Linked DNA regions of Thiohalobacter thiocyanaticus. Each later gene encodes a partner of the first gene's protein in a complex. Links are inferred from orthologs where the notes say so. Each region holds a gene or a part of one and is shown in the gene's direction. Other genes may lie near its edges.

Region 1 (5,375 bases):
TGGTCGATGTCGACCACCTTGTCGAAGTGCTCCAGGCCCTCGATGGCGCGGTGCGGTGCCGGACTGGTGGCGGCCTTGTTCAGCTCGCGCGCGGCGAAGGGATAGAGGGTATCGTTGATGAGCGTCGACTTGCCGGAGCCGGACACGCCGGTGATGCAGGTCATCAGCCCCACCGGGATGTCGATGTCCACGCCCTTGAGGTTGTTGCCGGTCGCACCCAGCACCCGCAGCATGCGCAGTTCGTTCACCGGGGTGCGCTGCTTGGGGACTGCGATCCGACGCGTGCCCGAGAGATACTGACCGGTGAGCGAGTCGGGGTTGGCCATGATATCGGCCGGTGTGCCCTGGGCGACGATATGGCCGCCGTGGATGCCGGCGCCCGGGCCCATGTCGAGCACATGATCGGCGCTCATGATGGCCTCCTCGTCGTGCTCGACCACGATGACGGTATTGCCCAGATCACGCAGGTAGTCGAGCGTGTTGAGCAGCCGCTGGTTGTCGCGCTGGTGCAGGCCGATGGAGGGTTCATCCAGGATGTACATCACCCCCACCAGGCCGGCGCCGATCTGACTGGCCAGGCGGATGCGCTGGGCTTCGCCGCCGGAGAGGGTGTCGGCGCTGCGTTCCAGCGACAGGTAGTCCAGGCCGACATTGACCAGGAAACTCAGGCGTTGGTTGATCTCCTTGAGGATCTTGACCGCGATCCTGCCGCGACGACCTTCAAGCGTGAGCGTGCCGAAGAATTCCAGCGCCCGTACGACCGGAAGCGCGGTCAGTTCGGGCAGGGTGCGGCCTTCGATGAACACGTGCCGGGCCGCGCGGTTCAGGCGAGTGCCGCCGCACTCGGGGCAGGCGCGGGTGCTCAGATACCGGGCCAGTTCCTCGCGCACGATGTTGGATTCGGTCTCGCGGTAGCGCCGGTCCATGTTGGGGATGATGCCCTCGAAGGTGTGCCGGCGGACGGTGAAGCCCTTGCGCTCGGACAGGTACTCGAAGTCGATCTCTTCATCCCCCGAGCCGTGAAGGATCACCGCGCGCGTCGCCTCCGGCAGTTCCTCGAACGGGGTGTCGATGTCGAAGCCGTAGTGATCGGCCAGCGAACTGATGAGCTGGAAGTAATAGGCATTGCGCCGGTCCCAGCCGCGCACCGCGCCGCCGGCCAGACTCAGATGCGGATGGGCCACGATGCGTTCGGGATCGAAGAACTGCTTCACACCCAGGCCGTCGCAGGCCGGGCAGGCGCCGGCCGGGTTGTTGAAGGAGAACAGCCGCGGTTCCAGCTCGGTGATGGAGTAGCCGCACAGCGGACAGGCGAAGCGGGCCGAGAACAGCAGCGGTTCGCGCTGCGGGTCGTCCATGAAGGCGACCCGCACCTGGCCGTCGGACAGCCGCAGCGCGGTTTCGAAGGATTCGGCCAGGCGTATCTGGATGTCCGCGCGCACCTTGAGCCGGTCGACCACGGCTTCGATGGTGTGCTGGCGCTTGAGGTCGAGCGTCGGGAGCTGGTCCAGTTCGACGATTTCACCGTCGATGCGGGCGCGGATGAAACCCTGGGCGCGCAGGCCTTCCAGTATATGCACATGCTCGCCCTTGCGCGCCTGCACCACCGGCGCGAGCAGCATCAGCCGGGTGCCCTCGGGCAGGGCCATGACCTGGTCCACCATCTGGCTCACGGTCTGGGCATCCAGTGCGATGCGGTGCTCGGGGCACTCGGGCACGCCCACGCGTGCGTACAGCAGCCGCAGGTAGTCATAGATCTCGGTAATGGTGCCCACGGTGGAGCGCGGATTGTGCGAGGTGGTCTTCTGCTCGATGGAGATGGCCGGCGACAGTCCCTCGATGTGGTCGATGTCGGGCTTTTCCATCATCGACAGGAACTGGCGGGCGTAGGCCGACAGCGATTCCACATAGCGGCGCTGGCCCTCGGCGTAGATGGTGTCGAAGGCCAGTGAGGACTTGCCCGAGCCGGACAGGCCGGTGATGACGATCAGGCGGTCGCGGGGCAACTCCAGGTCGATGTTGGCCAGGTTGTGGGTGCGGGCGCCGCGTATCCGAATGGTGTCCATGCCGTTTTCCGCCGTAAATCGAACCTGTTACTATACGTCGCTTCCCCGGTCCTCGGCAAAAGGTGATTCGGCGCGTGGCAGACGGCCCCGAGCAGCATGCGAACATGACCCGCGGCGAGCGTCGCGCGGCGGTCTCGCTGGCGGGCATCTTCGCCATGCGCATGCTGGGGCTGTTCATGATCCTGCCGGTGTTCGCCCTCTATGCCGACGACTACACCGGCGCCACCCCGGGGCTGATCGGCCTGGCCATCGGCGCCTACGGCTTCACCCAGGCCCTGCTGCAGATCCCCTTCGGGCTGCTGTCCGACCGCTTCGGGCGCAAGCGCATCATCGCCATCGGACTGCTGCTGTTCGCCCTGGGCAGCCTGGTGGCCGCGCTGGCCGACAGCATCTGGGGTGTGATCCTGGGCCGCGCCCTGCAGGGCGCGGGGGCGATCGCCGCGGCGGTCATGGCCCTGGCGGCGGACCTGACCCGGGAGGAGCACCGCACCAAGGCCATGGCCGTGATCGGCATGAGCATCGGCCTGTCCTTCGCCCTGGCCCTGGTGCTGGGCCCCTGGCTGGGCCACTGGATCGGCCTGTCCGGCATCTTCTGGCTGACCGCGGTCCTGGCGCTGTCCGGCCTGGTCATCCTGCGCTGGTCCGTGCCCAGCCCCGCACTGAGCCGGCCGCACCGCGACGCCCAGCCGGTACCGGCCCAGTTCCTGGCCGTGCTGCGCGACGCCCGCCTGCTGCGGCTGGATTTCGGCATTCTGGCCCTGCATCTGATCCTGACCGCCAGCTTCGTCAGCCTGCCGCTGGTGCTGCGCGACGGCCTGGGGCTGGCCCCGGACCGCCACGCCTGGCTCTACCTGCCGGTGCTGGTGCTGTCGGTGGCGGTGATGATTCCCTTCATCATCCAGGCCGAGAAGCAGCAGCGCATGAAACCGGTGTTCCTCGCCGCCATCGTGATGGTGCTGGCGGGCGAACTGGCGCTGGTCCAGTGGCAGGGGCAGCTGGCCGGGGTGGTGCTGGCGCTGTTCGTGTTCTACGTGGGCTTCAATATCCTGGAGGCGACCCTGCCGTCGCTGATCTCCAAGACCGCCCCGGCCGACAGCAAGGGGACGGCCATGGGCTTCTATTCCAGTTCCCAGTTTCTCGGCGCCTTCCTGGGCGGGGCGCTGGGCGGGGTCCTGCACGGCCGCTTCGGCGCAACCGGGGTCTTCCTGGGCTGCGCCCTGATCGCACTGGTGTGGCTGGCCGTGGCGGCGGGGATGGAGCGTCCGCGCTATCTGGCCAGCCGGCTGGTCGGCGTCGGCCGACTCACACCGCCCCAGGCCGGGATGCTGGCCCGGGAACTCGGACGGGTCCCGGGCGTGGTCGAGGCGGTGGTTGTCGCCGAGGACGAGACGGCCTATCTGAAGGTGGATCCGCGCGCCCTGGACGAGGCCGCGCTGGAGACGCTGGTCGGTCGCCCGGCTCCAGCCGGGCAGTGAGACGGACGCCGCCGGGGGGATTTGCCGGCGCCGGCGAATCCCCCTATGATGGGCAGCTTGCAGTACCCCTCAGGGCAACTCAGCACAGTCAGGAGAAATCGGCATGGCGCGCGGCATAAACAAGGTGATTCTGGTCGGCAACCTGGGCAAGGATCCCGAGGTCCGGTACATGCCCAGCGGCGGGGCCGTGGCCAATGTCACCCTTGCCACCTCGGATCAGTGGAAGGACAAGCAGACCGGCGAGCAGCGCGAGCGCACCGAATGGCACAATGTGGTCTTCTACCAGCGCCTGGCCGAGATCGTCGGCGAGTATCTGAAGAAGGGCTCCCAGGTCTATGTCGAGGGCAGCCTGCGCACCCGCAAGTGGCAGGACAAGAACGGCAATGATCGCTACACCACCGAGATCATCGCCTCCGAGATGCAGATGCTGGGCGGTCGCGGCGGCGGCGGTGGTGGCGGCAGCGCCAACTACAACAGCAATCGGGCGCCTGCGGCGGCCGAGAGCCAGGGCGGTGGCAGCAGCGGCGGCTTCGACGAGGGCTTCGACGACGATATCCCGTTCTGAGCAGACGGGATGGGTGGCGCCAAACGCAGCCCATCACTGCCTGCTATGACGATGATCTTTGGCCTGGGTTGGTTGCGGCGTCAGCACCTCCACCCATGCCGCCTCGGTCTCAGAATCCCGACTCCCGTATCGCCGCCAGTTCGCGGCGCTTTTGCAGCAGCAGGGCATCGTAGGCCTGACTGAGCGCCCGTTCATAGGCGCAGTCTCCGTCCAGTCCCACGGTCCTCAGGCGCCGCTCCAGCTGGGCGATCTCCAGGCGCAGTTCCTGCGGGCAGGGCCGGTGGAGCGGTGCAGCAGTCGCTTTCATATCTCATTTCTCCAGTCGCGTTTTTTGCAGCCTAGCCCGCCCATGTGACCGCAGGATGACAGCCTCGCGCAGCTGCGGGGTGGGATTTTCCTCGCCCGGAACACCGATCCCGATTTATCGAATCCCAAGGTTTTCTCAGGCTGAACCTGGCTCAACCTCAATGGTTTTATAAGGTTATATATATAACCAGCTGATTGTTATGAGGAACGTCCGATCGTATCGTTGTCTTCCCCGATGAGCCCATAAATAATTGAAATATATTGAGGAATTTCTCGCGTTTTTTCCTGAATTCGCTTGACGCCTTCAGCTTCCCTACCTATAGTGTCGAAAAGTGGGAAGAAGTGGTAGAAAGTGGAAAAAAAGGGATAACAGGGGGAATTCTTGGCCAAGTCGGGGGGCAACACCGTCAACCTGGATGCCAAGGGCCGTTTGGCTCTGCCAACGCGCTATCGCCAGGAACTGACGGACAGCTGTGAAGGCCGGATGGTGCTGACCATCCACGGCGACGGCTGCCTGCTGCTTTACCCTGCCCCGGAATGGGAAGAGATCGAGCGCAAGCTGATCCGGCTCCCCAACCAGAACCCCGCTATCCGCCGTCTCCAGCGCATGCTGCTCGGTCATGCCACCGAGGTCGAGATGGACAGTCATGGCCGTATCCTCCTGCCGCCGCGCTTGCGCGAGTTCGCCAACCTGGACAAGAAGGTAGTGCTTGCCTCGCTGGTCAACAAGTTTGAGATCTGGAACGAAGAGGCCTGGGAAGAGAATCTGCGGCACTGGATCGACGACGGCGGAGCGGAGTCGGTTCCGGAAGCACTCGACAATCTGAGTCTCTAGTGGCTGCGGGTGCCGCTCATCATCCGGTGCTGCTGCAGGAAGTGCTGGAGGCGCTGGCCGTACGCGCGGATGGCATCTATGTCGATGCCACCTTCGGCCGGGGCGGACACGCCGCGGCCATTCTCGCA
Region 2 (16,517 bases), 1.1 Mb from region 1 along the record:
GGTCTGCAGGGCCGACACCAGGCGCACGAACTCCGGAATCGAGCGGCCGTTGGTCATCGGGTAGTAGACCATGGCGCGCAGGATGCCCTTGTCGTCGATGATGAAGGTCGCCCGTACCGCGGAGGTGTCGGCCGCCCCCGGATGGATCATGCCGTAGGCCTTCGCCACCTTCATGCTCAGGTCCTCGATGATCGGGAACGGGATCTCGACTCCGAACTTCTCCTTGATGTTGCGCACCCAGGCCACGTGCGAGTAGTAGCTGTCGATGGACAGGCCGAGCAGGTCGCAGTTCAGCTTCTGGAACTCCGGATAGGCCTGGGCGAAGGCCATGAACTCGGTGGTGCACACCGGGGTGAAGTCGGCCGGGTGCGAGAACAGCACCAGCCACTTGCCCTTGTAATCGGACAGCTTCTTCACGCCGTGGGTGGTCTTGGCCTCGAAGTCCGGGGCCGGTTCGTTTATGTGGGGCATGCCGTAGGACTGGGTTTCGGTGTCATTGCTCATGAGGGGTCTCCTTGTCTGAATTACTGCATGATTCGTTGAACACGGTTGCTACTATAGAGCGGCCGTGAACTTCTGTTAAATCGATTGTTACAATTTATCTGATAGGCGATACCTATTGTTGTCGCCTTGTCGACATCCGCTGCGGCCGTGGCTTCTGTTCCGGCTATGTCCCTGGCCGTTGCCGGTTGCTGCGCAGCGGCGGAAGGCCGGCAGATGACGCTGCTGCGAGGCCGCCTGCAGATTGCGCAGCACCGCAAGTATGTCCTCGCGGTGGGTGGTCTGCAGCAGGCGCTCGTACATTTCGCCATTGGCGATCTCGGCGGCCACGCCCGCGGCACAGGCCTCCTGCAGGCTGGCGTAGCGTTCCACCCGGCCCGGCCAGGGATTGGCGGGCACCGGCAGGCCATGGTTCAGGAACAGGGAGCGTACGGCCTCAATGTGACGGGCCTCGGCCTCGCGAATGTTGCTGAACGGCCTGACCTCGCCGAAATCCCGGATCACCTGGTCGTAGGTCGCCCAGGCGCGATACTCATCGTCGAGTGCCTCGTGGAGGGTGCGGATTTCGGCTTCGGTCAGGATATCCATGAATACAGGATAGGCGTTGCAGCCTGCAGATGCGCTGACCTGCGTCAGCTGAACGCCTGCCGAGACGGATTACTGGAAGGCCTGCCCGGGTTTCGCGCCCAGGGCCCTGACGATGCGCGCCAGCGGACAGAAGCCGGTGAAGGCCGACTGCAGCAGATTGGCGCCCACGAAGGCGGTCAGCCACAGCCAGTACGGACTGTGCAACTGGGCCAGGACAAGGCTGAGCAGCACCATTGCACCGGCGAAGGCAAGCACGATACGGTCGATTGACATCCTGTTTCTCCCTGCTTAAGACAGCCATCCGGATCCGCCATGCCGATCCGGTAGGCTGAGATATAGCCCATATCCGGTGGCTTGTCAGGGGGGGGCGGTGCCGACAGGCGCGGATGCTGCTTGTTCCGGGGGGGTCAGCCACCCGCGATGATGATCGCCAGCGCAGCTGCGTAAATGGTCAGGATCAGCGCACTCTCGAAGCCGATCCGGCCGATGCCATAGGTCTCGCGCCGCACCAGCCCCAGCAGCAGAATGCCGGTCATCAGGATGCTGACCAGGCCCCAGGTCATCTGCACCGGCGCCATGTCGTGATAGATGGGCCCGCCGGGGTAGCCCGCGTCGGCGGCGGCCACGACCAGCATGTTGAAGCAGTTGGTACCGAAGATGTTGCTTACCGCCAGCGTGAGCGCGCCGGCCCGGATGGCCGCGATGGTGGTGACCAGTTCGGGCGTGGAGGTGGCCACCGCGGTGAACAGGCCGCCGACCAGGGTTTCGGACAACCCGGACTGATCGCTGATGACCTTGGCGGCCTCCATCAGGACCCAGCCGGCCAGGCCGGTCACCGCGGCCAGGACGATGAAGCTGAGCCAGGCCAGGCTCAGTCCGCCGCGGCGGTGATGTACCGGTTTGTCCGGCACGGTCTGGCGGGTGTGCCGCGGGAACCACATGGGACGTTCCTCTGACCGCATGACCAGATGCAGGCCGAACAGGTAGGCGGCCACGATAATGGGGGTGACCGGATGCACACCGCCCAGGGCCACCGGTGGCGTGGCGATCGCGAGCAGCGGCAGGGTCAGCAGCACGATCAGCAGTGCCGCCAGCATCAGGGTGGTGGGGGAGGCGGCCGCGTGTTCCAGGTTGGCCTTGCGGTAGACCACGTCCGCAATGCCGAGAAACACCAGATTCACCGCCATGCTGCCCATGACATTGCTCATGGCCAGGTCGGGCCGGGCGTCCAGCGCCGCGCTCAGGGTGGCGGCGAAGTCAGGCAGCGAGGTCACGCCCGCGAGCAGGAAGATGCCGAACAGGGCCTCGCCGAGACCGGTGCGGTCGGCCAGCTCGTCGGCCACCCGCGCCAGCCGGCTGCCGGCGGTGACGATGACCAGGGCGGCGGCGCTGAAGGCGATGATGCTGGCGGTCAGGGATTCGAACATCCGGGGGGTCTCAGCTTATTGCGTCGTGTTTTGATTGTAGGCTGGGCTGAGCAGAGCGAAGTTGCGTAGGTCGGATCAGGCCGCAGGCCGTAATCCGACTTCGCGTTGTCGGGTTACGCTCCGCTGACCCGACCTACCGCACTGCACTCATCCTGCAACCCATCATTGGCGCTACAGCAGACCATACGCCAGCCAGCCGGTATACCCAATATAACAGGCCAGCAGCACGCCGCCTTCGAAGCGATTGACCCGGCCCGGTCCCCGGAAGCCGTAACCGAACACGAACAGCGACAGCGTCAGTACGCCCATCACCAGCATGTCGCGGGAGAACACCTCCGGTCCCGCCGCCAGCGGGGCGATGGCGCCGGCGATGCCGACCACGGCCAGGGTGTTGAACAGGTTGGAGCCGATGATGTTGCCCAGTGCCAGGTCATGCTCGCCCTTGCGCGCCGCGATGATGGAGGAGGCCAGCTCCGGCAGCGAGGTGCCGATGGCGACCACCGTCAGGCCGATGACGAGATCGCTCACGCCGAGCTGCTGGGCGATGGTCACTGCGCCCCAGACCAGCAGCCGGGAGCTGGCGATCAGCACCAGCAGGCCGATGCCCAGCCACAGCAGCGCCCGTGGCAGGGGCATGGGGTGGGCCGCCAGTTCCTGATCCATTTCAGCACCCAGCGCGTCGCTGCGCCCGCGCAGCCCCTGGCGGATGCTCCAGCCCATGATGAGGACGAACACCGCCAGCAGCGCCAGGGCGTCCGTCCGGCTCACGCTGCCGTCATGAAGCTGCCAGGCGGCCAGGGCGGTCACGGCGGCGAGCAGCGGCAGCTCCTTGCGCAGCACCTGCGAATGTACGGCGATGGGACTGAGCAGGGCGGTGATGCCGAGGATCAGCGCGATGTTGGTGATGTTGGAACCGTAGGCATTGCCCAGCGCGATGCCCGGATTGCCCTGGGCCGCGGCCAGGCCCGAGACGACCATCTCCGGGGCCGAGGTGCCGAAGCCGACCACCACCATGCCGATCAGCAGCGCCGGCATGCCGAAGTGCCGGGCCAGGGCCGCGGCGCCGGCGACGAAGCGATCGGCACTCCAGATCAGCAGGGCGAAACCGGCGATGACGGCGAGCAGGGGGATAGTCATACAGGGTCACTCAAGGGCGTCATCCCCGCGTAGCCGGGGATCCAGCAACCACGGCGGCTGATGGATTCCCGCCTGCGCGGGAATGACGGTGTCTGCAGTCCAGGCTGCATCATAACAGCTGCCGTCTCGGCGACAACTCCATCCGGGCTAGTGCACCCACCGAGGCTGAAATATAATGCGCGCTGCACCGGGTCCGCCCCACCATTCACCCGTAATCAGGAATGCCCTCAATGTCCGATCCCAGCATCATCTACACCGAGACCGACGAAGCCCCGGCCCTGGCGACCCATTCCTTCCTGCCCATGGTGCAGGCCTTCACATCGGCGGCCGGCATCCGGGTCGAGACCCGCGACATTTCGCTGGCCGGGCGCATCATCGCCGCCTTCCCCGAGCGGCTGACCGAGGCCCAGCGCCGTCCCGATGCCCTGGCCGAACTGGGTGAACTGGCAAAGACGCCGGAAGCCAGCATCATCAAGCTGCCCAACATCAGTGCCTCCATCCCTCAGCTCAATGCCGCCATCCGCGAACTGCAGGCGCAGGGTTATGACCTGCCGGACTATCCGCACGAACCGGTCGATGCCGAAGAGGAGCAGATCAAGGCGCGCTACGCGAAGGTGCTGGGCAGCGCGGTCAATCCGGTGCTGCGCGAGGGCAACTCGGACCGGCGCGTGGCCGGGGCGGTGAAGGAATATGCCCGCCGGCATCCGCATCGCATGGGCGCATGGTCCGCGGACTCGAAGACCCGCGTGGCCTCGATGGAGAGTGGGGATTTCCACGGCAGCGAACAGTCCGCGGTCATCGACACCGCCGGCGGGGTGAAGATCGAACTGGTCGGCGAGGACGGCGGCACGCAGGTGCTGAAGGAGAAGGTCGCAGTGGGCGCGGGCGAGGTCATCGACGCCTCGGTCATGAACTGCGGCACCCTGCGTGAGTTCTTCGAACAGGCTGCCGAACAGGCGAAACGGGACGGCGTGCTGCTGTCGCTGCATCTCAAGGCCACCATGATGAAGGTTTCCGACCCCATCATCTTCGGCCATGCGGTGAGCGTCTATTTCAGGGAAGTGTTCGACAAGCATGCCGAGACCTTCAAACAGCTCGGCGTCGATCCACGCTACGGCATGGCGGACCTGTATACCCGACTGCAGGAACTGCCCGAGGACCGGCGTCAGGCGATCGAGGCCGACATCCAGGCGGTGTATGAAAGCCGGCCCGAGCTGGCCATGGTTGATTCCAGTCGCGGCATCACCAACCTGCATGTGCCCAGCGACGTCATCATCGATGCCTCCATGCCCGCGGCCATCCGCGCCGGCGGGAAGATGTGGGGACCGGACGACGGCCAGCATGACACCCTGGCCATGATCCCGGACCGCAACTATGCCGGCGTCTACCAGGCCACCATCGACTTCTGCAAACAGCACGGCGCCTTCGATCCCGCCACCATGGGCAGTGTCAGCAATGTGGGTCTGATGGCGCAGAAGGCCGAGGAGTACGGCTCGCACGACAAGACCTTCGAGATCCCGGCCGCCGGCACGGTGCGCGTGATCGATACGCAGGGCAGGGTGCTGCTCGAGCATGCGGTCGAGGCCGGCGACATCTGGCGCATGTGCCAGACGAAGGACCTGCCCATCCGCGACTGGGTCAAGCTGGCCGTGACCCGCGCCCGGCTCACCGGTCAGCCGGCGGTGTTCTGGCTGGACCCGGAGCGCGCCCACGACGCCAATCTGATCGCCAGGGTCGAGGCGTATCTTCAGGAGCACGACACCGACGGGCTGGAGATCCGCATCATGACGCCGGCCGAGGCCACCCGCTACACCCTGGAGCGGATGCGGCGCGGCGAGGACACCATCTCGGTCACCGGCAACGTGCTGCGCGACTATCTCACCGACCTGTTCCCCATCCTGGAGTTGGGCACCAGCGCCAAGATGCTTTCCATCGTGCCGCTGCTGGCCGGCGGCGGTCTGTACGAGACCGGCGCCGGCGGCTCTGCGCCCAAGCACGTGCAGCAACTGCTGGAGCAGAATCACCTGCGCTGGGATTCGCTGGGCGAGTTCCTGGCCCTGGCGGTGGCGCTGGAGGAGTACGGCCGCAAGCAGGACAATGCCCGCGCCGGTGTGATCGCCCGGGCCCTGCATCAGGCCAACAGCGACTACCTCAACAACAACAAGTCGCCCTCGCGCAAGGTCGGCGAACCGGACACCCGGGCCAGTCATTATTACCTGACCCTGTACTGGGCCCGGGCGCTGGCGGCGCAGGACGAGGATGCCGGGCTGAAGGAGATCTTCGCTCCGGTGGCGCAGCGGCTGCAGGAAGCCGAGCAGACGATTCTCGATGAGCTGAACGCAGTGCAGGGAACGCCGGCGGATCTGGGGGGGTATTATCATCCCGACAGGGCAAAGACCGCGGCGGTGATGCGGCCCAGTGCGACGCTCAATACCGTTATCGATCAACTTAAATGACAGTTACACGTCCGTCATTGTGAGGAACGAAGTGACGCAGCAATCTCCTGCCGGCTGATACTGCGGTGTGGGATTGCCACGCTGCGCTCGCGATGACAGCTAAGTCACTACCACGCGATTCCGCCCTTCCTCCTTGGCCCGGTACAGCGCCTCGTCGGCGCGCTTGACCAGGCTGTCGAGGCTGTCGCCGGGCTGGTACTGGGTGACCCCGAGGCTGATGGTGACGCGGCCGGCGCCGGTGAACAGTGTTCCGGCGATGCGTCGGCGCAGTCCCTCTGCGGCCCGGCCCGCGCCCTCGATCCCGGTTTCGGGCAACAGGACGATGAACTCCTCACCGCCCCAGCGGGCCGGGATGTCGGTGTCCCGGACCTGCTCCCTGACGATGGCGGCCAGTTCGCTCAGCACGGCGTCGCCGACATCATGGCCGTGGCGGTCGTTGATGCGCTTGAAGTGATCGATATCGAACATGATCACGGCAAAGGGCCGCTGGTAACGGTTGGTGCGCTCGATCTCCTGGAGCAGCAGTTCCTCGAACTTGCGCCGGTTGTTCAGGCCGGTCAGTACGTCGTGACTGGCCTGATGCTCCAGTTCCCCGGCCAGGCGCTTGCGCGCCAGCGCTGCGCCGATGAGATCCGCGCTCACCTGCAGCGGTCTGATCTCGGCGGGTCGCAGGCTCGGCCGCGGTTCGGGGAAGGACAGGATCAGTATCCCTTCCAGCGTACCGTCCCGCAGTATGGGCAGGCACAGCACCGATTGAGCGCCGCCGGCCTCCAGCAGCGAGTATTCGATGCTGTCCCTGCCGGCCCGGTCGCGGCTGACGATCACGGCCTCACCGCGAATGAGCCGGGTCTGATAGGGCGCGACCACCACGGCCGGGATATGGAAGTCGGCCTTCAGTGGCCCAGTGCCGGGGGCGCACCACTGCAGAAACAGGTCGAAGCCGCCGGTCTCGTCGCTGTAATCCAGCAGGCTGCAGCGGCTGGCTGCCATGTTCTCGCCCAGCCGGGTGATGGCGTTGGTAATACCGTCACCGGTGCCTCCCACGCCGCAGTTGAGCAGCCGGAGCGAGATTTCGCGTACCTGTCCCTCCATTTCCAATTGCCGCACCAGCTTCGCCTCGGCCCGTTTGCGGGCCGTGATATCGACCGCGGTGGAGACAATCCGCTCGCGGCCGCCCACCGGCACCAGCTGCAGAAAGACGTCTTCCCAGATCTCGCTGCCGTCGAGGCGCCGGGTACGCCATTCGAAGCGCTGCGGCCCTGCCTCGCGTGTGCGCTGGAACAGTTCCCTGGCCTCCTGCAGCGAATAGGGCGGTTCCGACCAGATGGCGCGGCTCACGAAGGCCGCATGGTTCAGCGCCTCGACACTGTCCACGCCGTAGCTGGCCAGGGCCTTTTCACTGGCCTGCAGGACTTCCATGCTGTCCGGATCATGGACCATGACCGATACGGCGGCATTGTCGAACAGGGCCTGGTACTGTCGGCCGCGTCCCTCCAGTTCCCGGGTGCGGGTCCTGAGCCGGGCCGCGAGCAGGGTGCGTTCGCTGCGCAGGGCACGCAGATACACGGCCAGGAAGATCGCTGCCAGCAGCAGTCCCAGTGCGAACTGCAGGGACACCACCCAGGGCGGCGTGACCTCGACGGTTTCGATCGGCTGGGCCGGGGCTTGTGATTCGGCAACTGCAGGTATGGCGTGGCTTGCAGCGACGAGGAGGAGCAGTGATACGCACAATGCGGCGGGTCTTGCAATTATGTTACGCATTATGTCTGTCCATTCTAGCCGGTGTACCGATGGCGGACCAGACAACGGTCTGTAATACGCATTGCTTTTGTGGATAATGGCCGGGTACATCTTTCCGCACAGGCTGGTTCCCCGGTCAGGCGCCGTGCTAAGGTCGCCCCGGCTTTCATCAAGGCAGTTTCATGACCCAGAACACTCTCTATTGGCACGACTACGAAACCTTCGGTCTGGATCCCAGGCGCGACCGCCCGGTGCAGTTCGCCGGCATCCGTACCGACGAAGAACTGAACATCATCGGCGAACCGCTCAATATCCTCGCCCGGCCGGCACCGGACAGCCTGCCGCACCCGATCTCCTCGCTCATCACCGGCATCACCCCGCAGCAGGCACTGGAGCAGGGCCTGCCCGAGGCGGAGTTCATCGCCCGCATCCTGGCCGAACTCGCGCAGCCCGGCACCTGCGGCGTGGGTTACAACTCCATGCGCTTCGATGACGAGGTCACCCGCAATACCCTCTACCGGAACCTCTACGATCCCTATGGCCGCGAGTGGCAGAACGGCAACTCGCGCTGGGATCTGATCGACGTGGTGCGTGCCTGTCATGACCTGCGACCGGAGGGCATCGTCTGGCCGCAACGCGAGGATGCCGCCCGCCCCAGCTACAAGCTGGAGGAACTCACGGTCGCCAACGGCATCGCCCATGAACAGGCGCACGATGCCCTGGCCGATGTTCATGCCACCCTGGCCATGGCGCAGCTGATCCGGAACAAACAGCCGAAGCTGTATGACTTTCTCTATCAGCTGCGGCGCAAGCAGGCAGTACTCAAGTACATCGATCTCAAGGAGATGACACCTATCCTGCACACCTCGGGCATGTACGGCAGCGACCACGGCAATACCCGCATGGTGGTACCCGTCGCCGCTCACCCGGTGAACAAGAACAGCATCATCGTATTCGATCTGTCGCAGGATCCCTCGCTGCTGCTCGATCATGGAGTGAAGACGCTGACCGAGCGCCTGTATACCGCCAGCGAGGATCTGCCCGAGGGGGTGGAGCGGCCCGCGCTCAAGCAGCTGCTGGTGAACAAGTGCCCGGTGATCGCACCCACCTCGACCCTGACCGGCGAGGCCGCGGCACGGCTCAACATCGACCTCATGGCCTGCCGCCGGAACCGCCAGCGGCTGCTGGACGCGCGTAAGGAGGTACAGAAGAAGCTGGCGAAGATCTTCGAACCGCGCGAGTTCGAGCCTGTCAGTGATCCCGATCTGATGATCTATGCCGGCGGCTTCTTCGACGACAAGGACAAGGCCCTGATGGAGCGGGTCCACCAGACGCCACCCGATCAGCTTGATGGTCAGGGCTGGAACTTCAGCGATGAACGTCTGGGCGAGATGCTGTTTCGCTATCGTGCCCGCAATTATCCCGAAACACTCGGGCCCGAGGACCAGGACCGTTGGCTGGCGCATTGCCGTGCCCGTCTGCTGGAGGGCGAGGCGGGGCATCTGAGTTTCAGCGGCTTTCGCGAGGAACTGGATCAGCTGCGCGCCGAACTGACAGATGATGCCGGCAAGCAGGCGCTGCTCGACGAGGTGGCGGCCTTCGGTCGGGAACTCGAACGCTTCGTCCAGGGCCGGGTCTGAGGCCGGCGGTTCGCGCCGACTTCCCATAATCGTAATTCATGGGAGGGCAAAGTAAATTTAATATGCTATTTTTGATCGATTTTACCCATAGTCATCCGGCGTGGTCGCTGTTAAAATGCGCGGCTTAGTGTGGATTCCTTCGCTGATACAGGTGGGGCGGACTACACTTTGCGGATCCGGACTTTTCTGCCTGGAATGCCAGGCGGCGGCAGGCAGAGCAGCCGATCAGGAAATGAAAACAGTTATCATTTGGGGCGCTCTCTGACCGCCGCGATGGTTCCACGGCACGTGCGCAGCGTCGCTGCAGCGTTTTTCGGATCACATCGGGTTACGGAATCGGCATGGCCGAGGCCGTCAATGCCTGCAGATGACAACATACAGCTGGGCCTGTAATCAGAAATACTTATGGTCCCAGAAATCTTAACTTGTTGTAATGGCGTTTAAATCCATTCACACTCCGGGCCACAGAAACATAAGCTGAGGAGACTCGAGTCCATGATCGCGAACAACCCCTTCGCCGAACTTGCGCAAGTTTCGGCATTTATTTCTCCTTCCATCATGCAGGGGTACGTCATCCTGATGGTCATTCTGGTTGCCGTTGGCACCATTCTTGACATGATGCACAAGAAGAGTGCCCAGTACTTCTTCGAGAATGCCAAGCAGGCAGAGAAAAGTGCCAAGCGCACCCTGAGCGGAGGCGAGAAGGCCTCGCTCGCGATGCAGACTGTCGCCAGCGAAGTCCTGACCTCGTCGGAGTTCAAGAATCCCCGTCGTCGTGCCTCGCACCTGCTCACCATGTGGGGTTTCATCGTCTTTGTCGTCAGCACCGCCGTCCTGATCTTCGGCTATGCAACGTCGGCCGAGGCCGGCATCTGGCCGCTGCTGTGGCACCTGGGCGCGCTGTCCCTCGCCGTCGGCGGTTACTGGTTCTGGTTCGCCATCCGTGTCGATCTCTTCTCTGAAGGCGTGAAGTGGTACAACTTCAACGGTCGCGGCGACATCTTCATTGTCGGCCTGCTCGCCACCTCGACCTTCGCACTGCTCTGGTCCTTCACCATGGGCGGCGGCGCAGTGAATACGCTGTTCTTCGTGCTGTTCATCGCCAGCGCCACGGTACTGTTCGGCAGCGTCTACTGGTCCAAGTTCGCGCACATGTTCTTCAAGCCTGCTGCGGCTTACCAGAAGAAGTGCATCAAGGCGGACGGTTCGCGTGAGAATCTGCCTGATGACTATGATCTGTCGGATCCCGCCGTCCAGAAACGGTATCCTGATATCCCGGAATACATGGGCAGCAACCCGCCCAATATGGGGCTCGGTATCAACCGCGAACCCCCTCGTCACTACTAATTAATTTTCAAAAGTAAGGAGTATTTCATGCCAACTTTTGTATATATGACTCGTTGTGACGGTTGTGGTCATTGTGTCGATATCTGCCCGTCAGACATCATGCACATCGACAAGGTCACCCGTCGCGCCTACAACATCGAACCCAATATGTGCTGGGAGTGCTACTCCTGCGTCAAGGCCTGCCCGCATCAGGCAATCGACGTTCGGGGCTATGCAGACTTCGCCCCGCTGGGTCACTCGGTCCGAGTGAAGCGTGACGAGGAGAAGGGCGTTATCGCCTGGCGCATCAAGTTCCGCAACGGCCAGAAAGACATCGATCTGCTGGCGCCCATCACGACCAAGCCCTGGGGAACCTGTATCCCTCAGCTTGCCGATGTGTCGGCGCCTACACAGGAGCAGCGCGACAGCCAGCTGCTGTTCAACGAACCCAAATACATACGGCTCGACGATGGTGATATACACACCCTCAAGTCAAATGGCCTGAAAATGAAAGCAGGGGTGTACTACTGATGGCTTACGAAACAATCGTTGAAGACAATATCGATATCCTGGTCTGCGGCGCAGGCCTCGGTGGTACCGGTGCTGCATGGGAAGCCAGGTACTGGGGACAGAACAAGAAGATCGTCATCGCCGAGAAGGCAAACATCGATCGTTCCGGTGCTGTAGCGCAGGGGCTGTACGCCATCAACTGCTACATGGGAACCCGTTTCGGGGAGAACAACCCGGAAGATCACGTCCGCTATGCGCGCATCGACCTGATGGGCATGGTGCGTGAGGATCTGCTGTTCGACATGGCGCGTCACGTGGACTCCGCCGTGCACCAGTTCGAAGAGTGGGGTCTGCCCCTGATGCGCGATCCCAAGACCGGTGCCTATCAGCGTGAAGGCCGTTGGCAGATCATGATTCACGGTGAGTCCTATAAGCCGATCGTCGCGGAAGCCGCGAAGAAGTCGGCCGACAAGGTGTTCAACCGTATCTGCGTCACCCATCTGCTGATGGACGAGTCCAAGGACAACCGTGTCGCTGGTGCTGTCGGATTCAACGTCCGCACCGGTAACTACCACGTGTTCAAGTCCAAGACCGTTATCGTCGCCGCCGGTGGCGCCTCCAACATCTACAAGCCGCGTTCAGTCGGTGAGGGTGCCGGCCGTGTCTGGTACGCCCCCTGGTCCTCGGGTTCGGCCTACGGCCTGCTGATCGGCGCCGGCGCCAAGATGACCCAGATGGAGAACCGCATCGTACTGGCTCGCTTCAAGGACGGTTACGGTCCGGTGGGTGCCTACTTCCTGCACCTCAAGACCTACACCCAGAACTGCCTGGGTGAAGAGTACGAATCCAAGTGGTGGCCGCAGCTGCAGGAGATGGTCGGCAAGGAATATCTGGATCCGGAAGCGTCTCACCGGACCCACCGCCCGATCCCGACCTGCCTGCGTAACCATGCGCTGATCAGCGAGGTCAACGCCGGTCGTGGTCCGATTCACATGGTGACCATGGAAGCCTTCCAGGACCCGCATCTGGAAGAAATCGGCTGGCACAACTTCCTGGGTATGACCGTCGGTCAGGCAGTGCTCTGGGCGGCCACCGACGTGGATCCGAAGAACGAGAACCCGGAACTGACGACCTCCGAGCCCTATGTCATGGGTTCGCACGCCACCGGTTGCGGCGCCTGGTGCTCAGGTCCGGAAGATATCTCTCCGGAGGAGTACTTCTGGGGCTATAACCGCATGACCACGGTCGAAGGTTTGTTCGGTGCCGGTGACGCCGTCGGCGGTACTCCGCACGCGTTCTCCTCGGGTTCCTTCACCGAAGGCCGTCTGGCCGCCAAGGCTGCCTGCAGGTACATCGACGACGGTAAGGCTGAAGGTATCGTCGTGTCCGAGAAGCAGATCGAAGATCGCAGGAAAGAGATCTACAAGCCGATGGAGCATTACCGTATCTACCGCAACGAGATCACTGCGGGTACGGTCAATCCCAACTACATCAATCCGCGTCAGGGCCTGGATCGCCTGCAGAAGCTGATGGATGAGTATGCCGGCGGCGTAACGGTCAACTACATGACCAACGAGAAGCTGCTGCACATCGGCCTCAAGAAGCTCAAGATTCTGGAAGAGGATCTTGAGAAGATCGCTGCAGAGGATGTCCATGAACTGCTGCGTGCATGGGAGCTGAAGCATCGTCTTCTCACCTCCGAGGCCGTCATGCAGCATACCCTGTTCCGTAAGGAAACCCGCTGGCCCGGCTACTACTACCGCGGCGACGCACTCAAGGTGGATGACGAGAACTGGCACGTGTTGACCGTTTCCCGTCGCGACCCGAAGACCGGGGAATACACCATGGAGAAGGCGCCTTGTTATCACCTGGTGGGTGAGGACGAGTAGTCACACATACGACAGGGATGTAATGCGAGGGATCTCTACGAACGGTAGAGATCCCTCGGTTTTCCGGCCGGACCTGAAAAGATCAACAGCTGTTGATCTTTTTTCGTTATTACGGCGACAACGATCTATTGACTCGGTGGACAGATGAATATGACGACTGAAGCATCCACAGAAGGACAGGACTTCAAAAATATCCTGGACCATACCGATGAGGAACTGCAGGCGATCGCTCATCCCATGTGGGAAGAACTGATCGAGTATTCGAACAAGGGACAGTACGGTAAATTCATCAAGAAGTTTTCCTACAACCTGCTGTTCGGCCTGAACGAAGTCGAGGTGGGCAAGCAGTTTGTCAAGAGTGAACTGACGCGCAGCCTGGATCCGAATTATGACTTCCTGGGCTTTATCCGCCGCGGCGAGCATGTCACATGTCTGTACCGTGTCAGAAGCACCAAGAAGGAAGGTGAGTGGCTGGGGCGTATGGTGCTCGGCTACGAGGACGGCGAAGTCAGAATTTTCGGTGCCTCCATCTTCTAGAATGTTACCAGCTTTATCGAGACCATCATGACCGAGATCAGCAAGGACATCATCACGGACGGTAAATACGTCGAACTTAAATACAAGGTCATCGACGTCAAGACCGACAGTGTTTTAACCGAAATCGAGTACCCTCTGGGCTACGTGCAGGGCGTCAATGAGGTACTGGCCCCGGCCGTCATGCAGAAGCTGGAAGGCAGGGCGGCAGGCGACACGATCGAGGTGCCGATCGACTGCAATCAGCTCTACGGCCCCAGAGATGAATCCCTGGTCATTACCGAAAACATCAATAACGTCCCTGAGGAGTACCGCGAGGTCGGTACGGCCATCCTGATGGAGAATGACAGGGGGCAGACCAAGAGCTTCCTGGTGACGCGTATCGCCGGCGATTACATTACCATCGACGGCAACAATCCCCTGTGTGGGCGGCAGGTGATTTTCAAGCTCGAGGTCCTGACAGTCCGCGACGCGACTGAGGAAGAGATCGAGTTCGGCGGTAAGGTGGAAAAGGGGCCGGATCTGTCCGGGGCCGGCAAGCAGGTGCCGATCTGAAGTCGTCTATGGCTGCCTGATCGGTTGCCGGGGGACGGTAGAGATTGAGGAAGTGAAAGAACGAGTGGCCGCGCGCCCGTAAGGGGTCGCGCGGCGCTTCGTTTCAGGGGCGCTTCGGGGTCTGGTATGCCTGCTCTTTCTGGAACGATTCCCAGATGGTGTCGTAGCCCACGTAACCCTTTTCATTCGGCTCTTTCTGACGGGTGATCAGATAACGGGACTTGCCTTCGGGAACCTTGGGTCGGGTCTTGGGTGCGTCGCTCATAATTCATCTCCTCTGGGCAGTAGAAACGGCAGTTGAATAAACCACTTATCTCAAACTCCCAATTCTACCGCAGCATGCATCATTTGCCAATGTCTACAGTGCGTATCCTGCCGGCAATTCCAGCCCACTGATATTCAGCGAAAGCAAAAGGGCCACCCTTTCGGGTGGCCCTTTGTGTTTGGTGGGCGGCGACTACCGAAAACGTCGCATAACATATTGTTTTAATGAATAACTATATGATTGCAATTATGAAGATGCCCCCAAAGCTGCCCCCAGGGTCATCGGTTACCGAGGGACATCTACGCCTACGAGAGCAAGGCTAGGAGGGACTGGCGGCGCGCAGTTGGTCCAGGTAGCCATCGCACCCAGTAAAGTAGCCATCCACTGCCTTCATGACGTCCGCAAGCGTTGGTAGGTGCAGATCGCTATAAGCCACTGGAACGGGGTTGCCTTTGCGATCGACTGGGTATCGGTAGGAGTACGAGCGAGGGTCGATCTTTGCGAATTCGAGGATAATTTCACCGACTACCGGATCAGCTTCATCCGGATCTTCGGTGCCGTAGCGTTCCAGCATCGCCAAGAATTCGCTCCAGAGGGCAGCAAGGTCATGGGTTTCCCAATTGGCGCGTATACCGACCGCTGGACCATATGTCGCCAACTGGTATTTCAAGGTAAGTTCTAAAAACTGCCGATAGTTGAAAATGATTGGAAAGACGAGTGTGTCCCGCGCCGGGCGATCGTTCGCTGACCTCTCCACCATCAAGTCGGCTGCCTCCTTGTAGCCCGTCATCATGAGCACCAATCGGGTGAATTCATTATCTGCAATATTCGCGTTGTCGAACGGATCGTCGGCAACGACAAACGGCTTGTCGCCTGCTGTGGGCCACCGGAATTCAGTCGTCAGAATGTCTTCGAACGATTTACGCTTTGCCATGTCTCTGACCGTCGGGTAAATGCAACAAATTCTCAGTCGAGTTTACACCCAATCATCTGACGATTCGCCCAGCAGATTCAGCCGCGCCGCCATGCCGGCCAGCGAAATCTGCACAAACGCATCGTGCTGCGCGGTCAACCGCTCGAAGGTGTTCCAGTGCATCCCCTTGGGCTTCCAGCCTTCGCCATTGAGGATGCCCGGCTCCCATCCCAGCTTGTCGCGGATGCGGTCGGCACGCCTTACCGCTCGGTCGTCCCAGGTTTCCCGCTGACTGGGATAGGCCAATTGGTAACAGTGACGACAAGCGAAAATGCCGCCGCCGTAGAGGATCGCCACGCGCCGACCGCAACCACGGGCAGGGCAGAGGAACCAGGGTCGTTTCCCGCCAAGGTGGCAGGCGGTCCAGTCGAGATAGACGGGGTAGCTTTCGTCTTTCCAGTCCTCGCCGCCGCTTCGGTGCCGGTAGTTGAGGATCACGCGGCCCGGTTCGGTGAGCACGCGGATGGAGGCGACTACTTCGCCAAGGCGCGACCACTGCCAGCCGAAGGATTGGTGCGGCACGAGCAGGCCATCCCGTTTCCAACGCCGCACGTCGATGGAGCGGTAATCGTCGGTGGTGTCCTTTGCTCCCCAGTACCAATGCCGTCCGCTACCCATGCCACCCATGTTCACCTCCATATTTTTTAACCGAAATCATTTGGGAAATTCACCTTTTTGTTTCGGCCCTTGTGGGCCTTGGTTGGTCGTCACGGGTTTGCTGTGGCCTTGGTAAAAAGCGTTCGCAATATCGCCGGTCCGTGTCCCACAATCCGGCGATAGCCTCCGGCTCGCCTTTGGCGCAGTGGCCAAGGTGCGGATGGTCGATTCGCTCAAAGTGGATGCAGTCGGCGCAGCGGACGGAGCAGGGTCGCTGTATCGGTTTATCCGCTGCCCGATTCCAGCACCAGGGGCAGCCCAGCACTTCGCCGGAGAACCACAACCAGATCGGGCCGCAGTGCTTGCAGGTGGCCTGTTC

The links.
Region 2: the proteins of ssb (region 1) and sbcB are in contact, whole or in part, in a crystal structure (PDB 3C94), measured with the Escherichia coli proteins. The link is inferred for Thiohalobacter thiocyanaticus from one-to-one orthologs.

What each region holds. Positions count from the first base shown.
Region 1 is NZ_AP018052.1:2,838,574-2,843,948, reverse strand. What follows is about bases 2,473-5,375. They hold ssb (single-stranded DNA-binding protein), read left to right. Parts: upstream 2,473-3,644; coding sequence 3,645-4,106; downstream 4,107-5,375. Other genes in these bases: rsmH (16S rRNA (cytosine(1402)-N(4))-methyltransferase RsmH), read left to right, coding at 5,247-5,375; mraZ (division/cell wall cluster transcriptional repressor MraZ), read left to right, coding at 4,795-5,247; CFK21_RS13070 (hypothetical protein), read right to left, coding at 4,216-4,413; CFK21_RS13080 (MFS transporter), read left to right, coding at 2,473-3,541. Outside these bases: excinuclease ABC subunit UvrA, read right to left, coding at 1-2,066; more of CFK21_RS13080, read left to right, coding at 2,141-2,472. UniProt on the Escherichia coli protein: Plays an important role in DNA replication, recombination and repair. Binds to ssDNA and to an array of partner proteins to recruit them to their sites of action during DNA metabolism. Acts as a sliding platform that migrates on DNA via reptation.
Region 2 is NZ_AP018052.1:1,738,126-1,754,642, forward strand. What follows is about bases 7,267-10,260. They hold sbcB (exodeoxyribonuclease I), read left to right. Parts: upstream 7,267-8,031; coding sequence 8,032-9,489; downstream 9,490-10,260. Other genes in these bases: CFK21_RS08085 (sensor domain-containing diguanylate cyclase), read right to left, coding at 7,267-7,870; CFK21_RS08095 (adenylyl-sulfate reductase), read left to right, coding at 10,048-10,260. In the rest of the region: CFK21_RS08055 (peroxiredoxin), read right to left, coding at 1-504; CFK21_RS08060 (ferritin-like domain-containing protein), read right to left, coding at 592-1,089; CFK21_RS08065 (YgaP family membrane protein), read right to left, coding at 1,159-1,362; CFK21_RS08070 (sodium:calcium antiporter), read right to left, coding at 1,497-2,516; CFK21_RS08075 (calcium/sodium antiporter), read right to left, coding at 2,688-3,653; CFK21_RS08080 (NADP-dependent isocitrate dehydrogenase), read left to right, coding at 3,875-6,109; more of CFK21_RS08085, read right to left, coding at 6,209-7,266; more of CFK21_RS08095, read left to right, coding at 10,261-10,836; aprB (adenylyl-sulfate reductase subunit beta), read left to right, coding at 10,864-11,346; aprA (adenylyl-sulfate reductase subunit alpha), read left to right, coding at 11,346-13,214; CFK21_RS08110 (hypothetical protein), read left to right, coding at 13,359-13,751; CFK21_RS08115 (FKBP-type peptidyl-prolyl cis-trans isomerase), read left to right, coding at 13,779-14,303; CFK21_RS15355 (hypothetical protein), read right to left, coding at 14,407-14,568; CFK21_RS08120 (hypothetical protein), read right to left, coding at 14,888-15,502; CFK21_RS08125 (hypothetical protein), read right to left, coding at 15,545-16,180. UniProt on the Escherichia coli protein: Degrades single-stranded DNA (ssDNA) in a highly processive manner.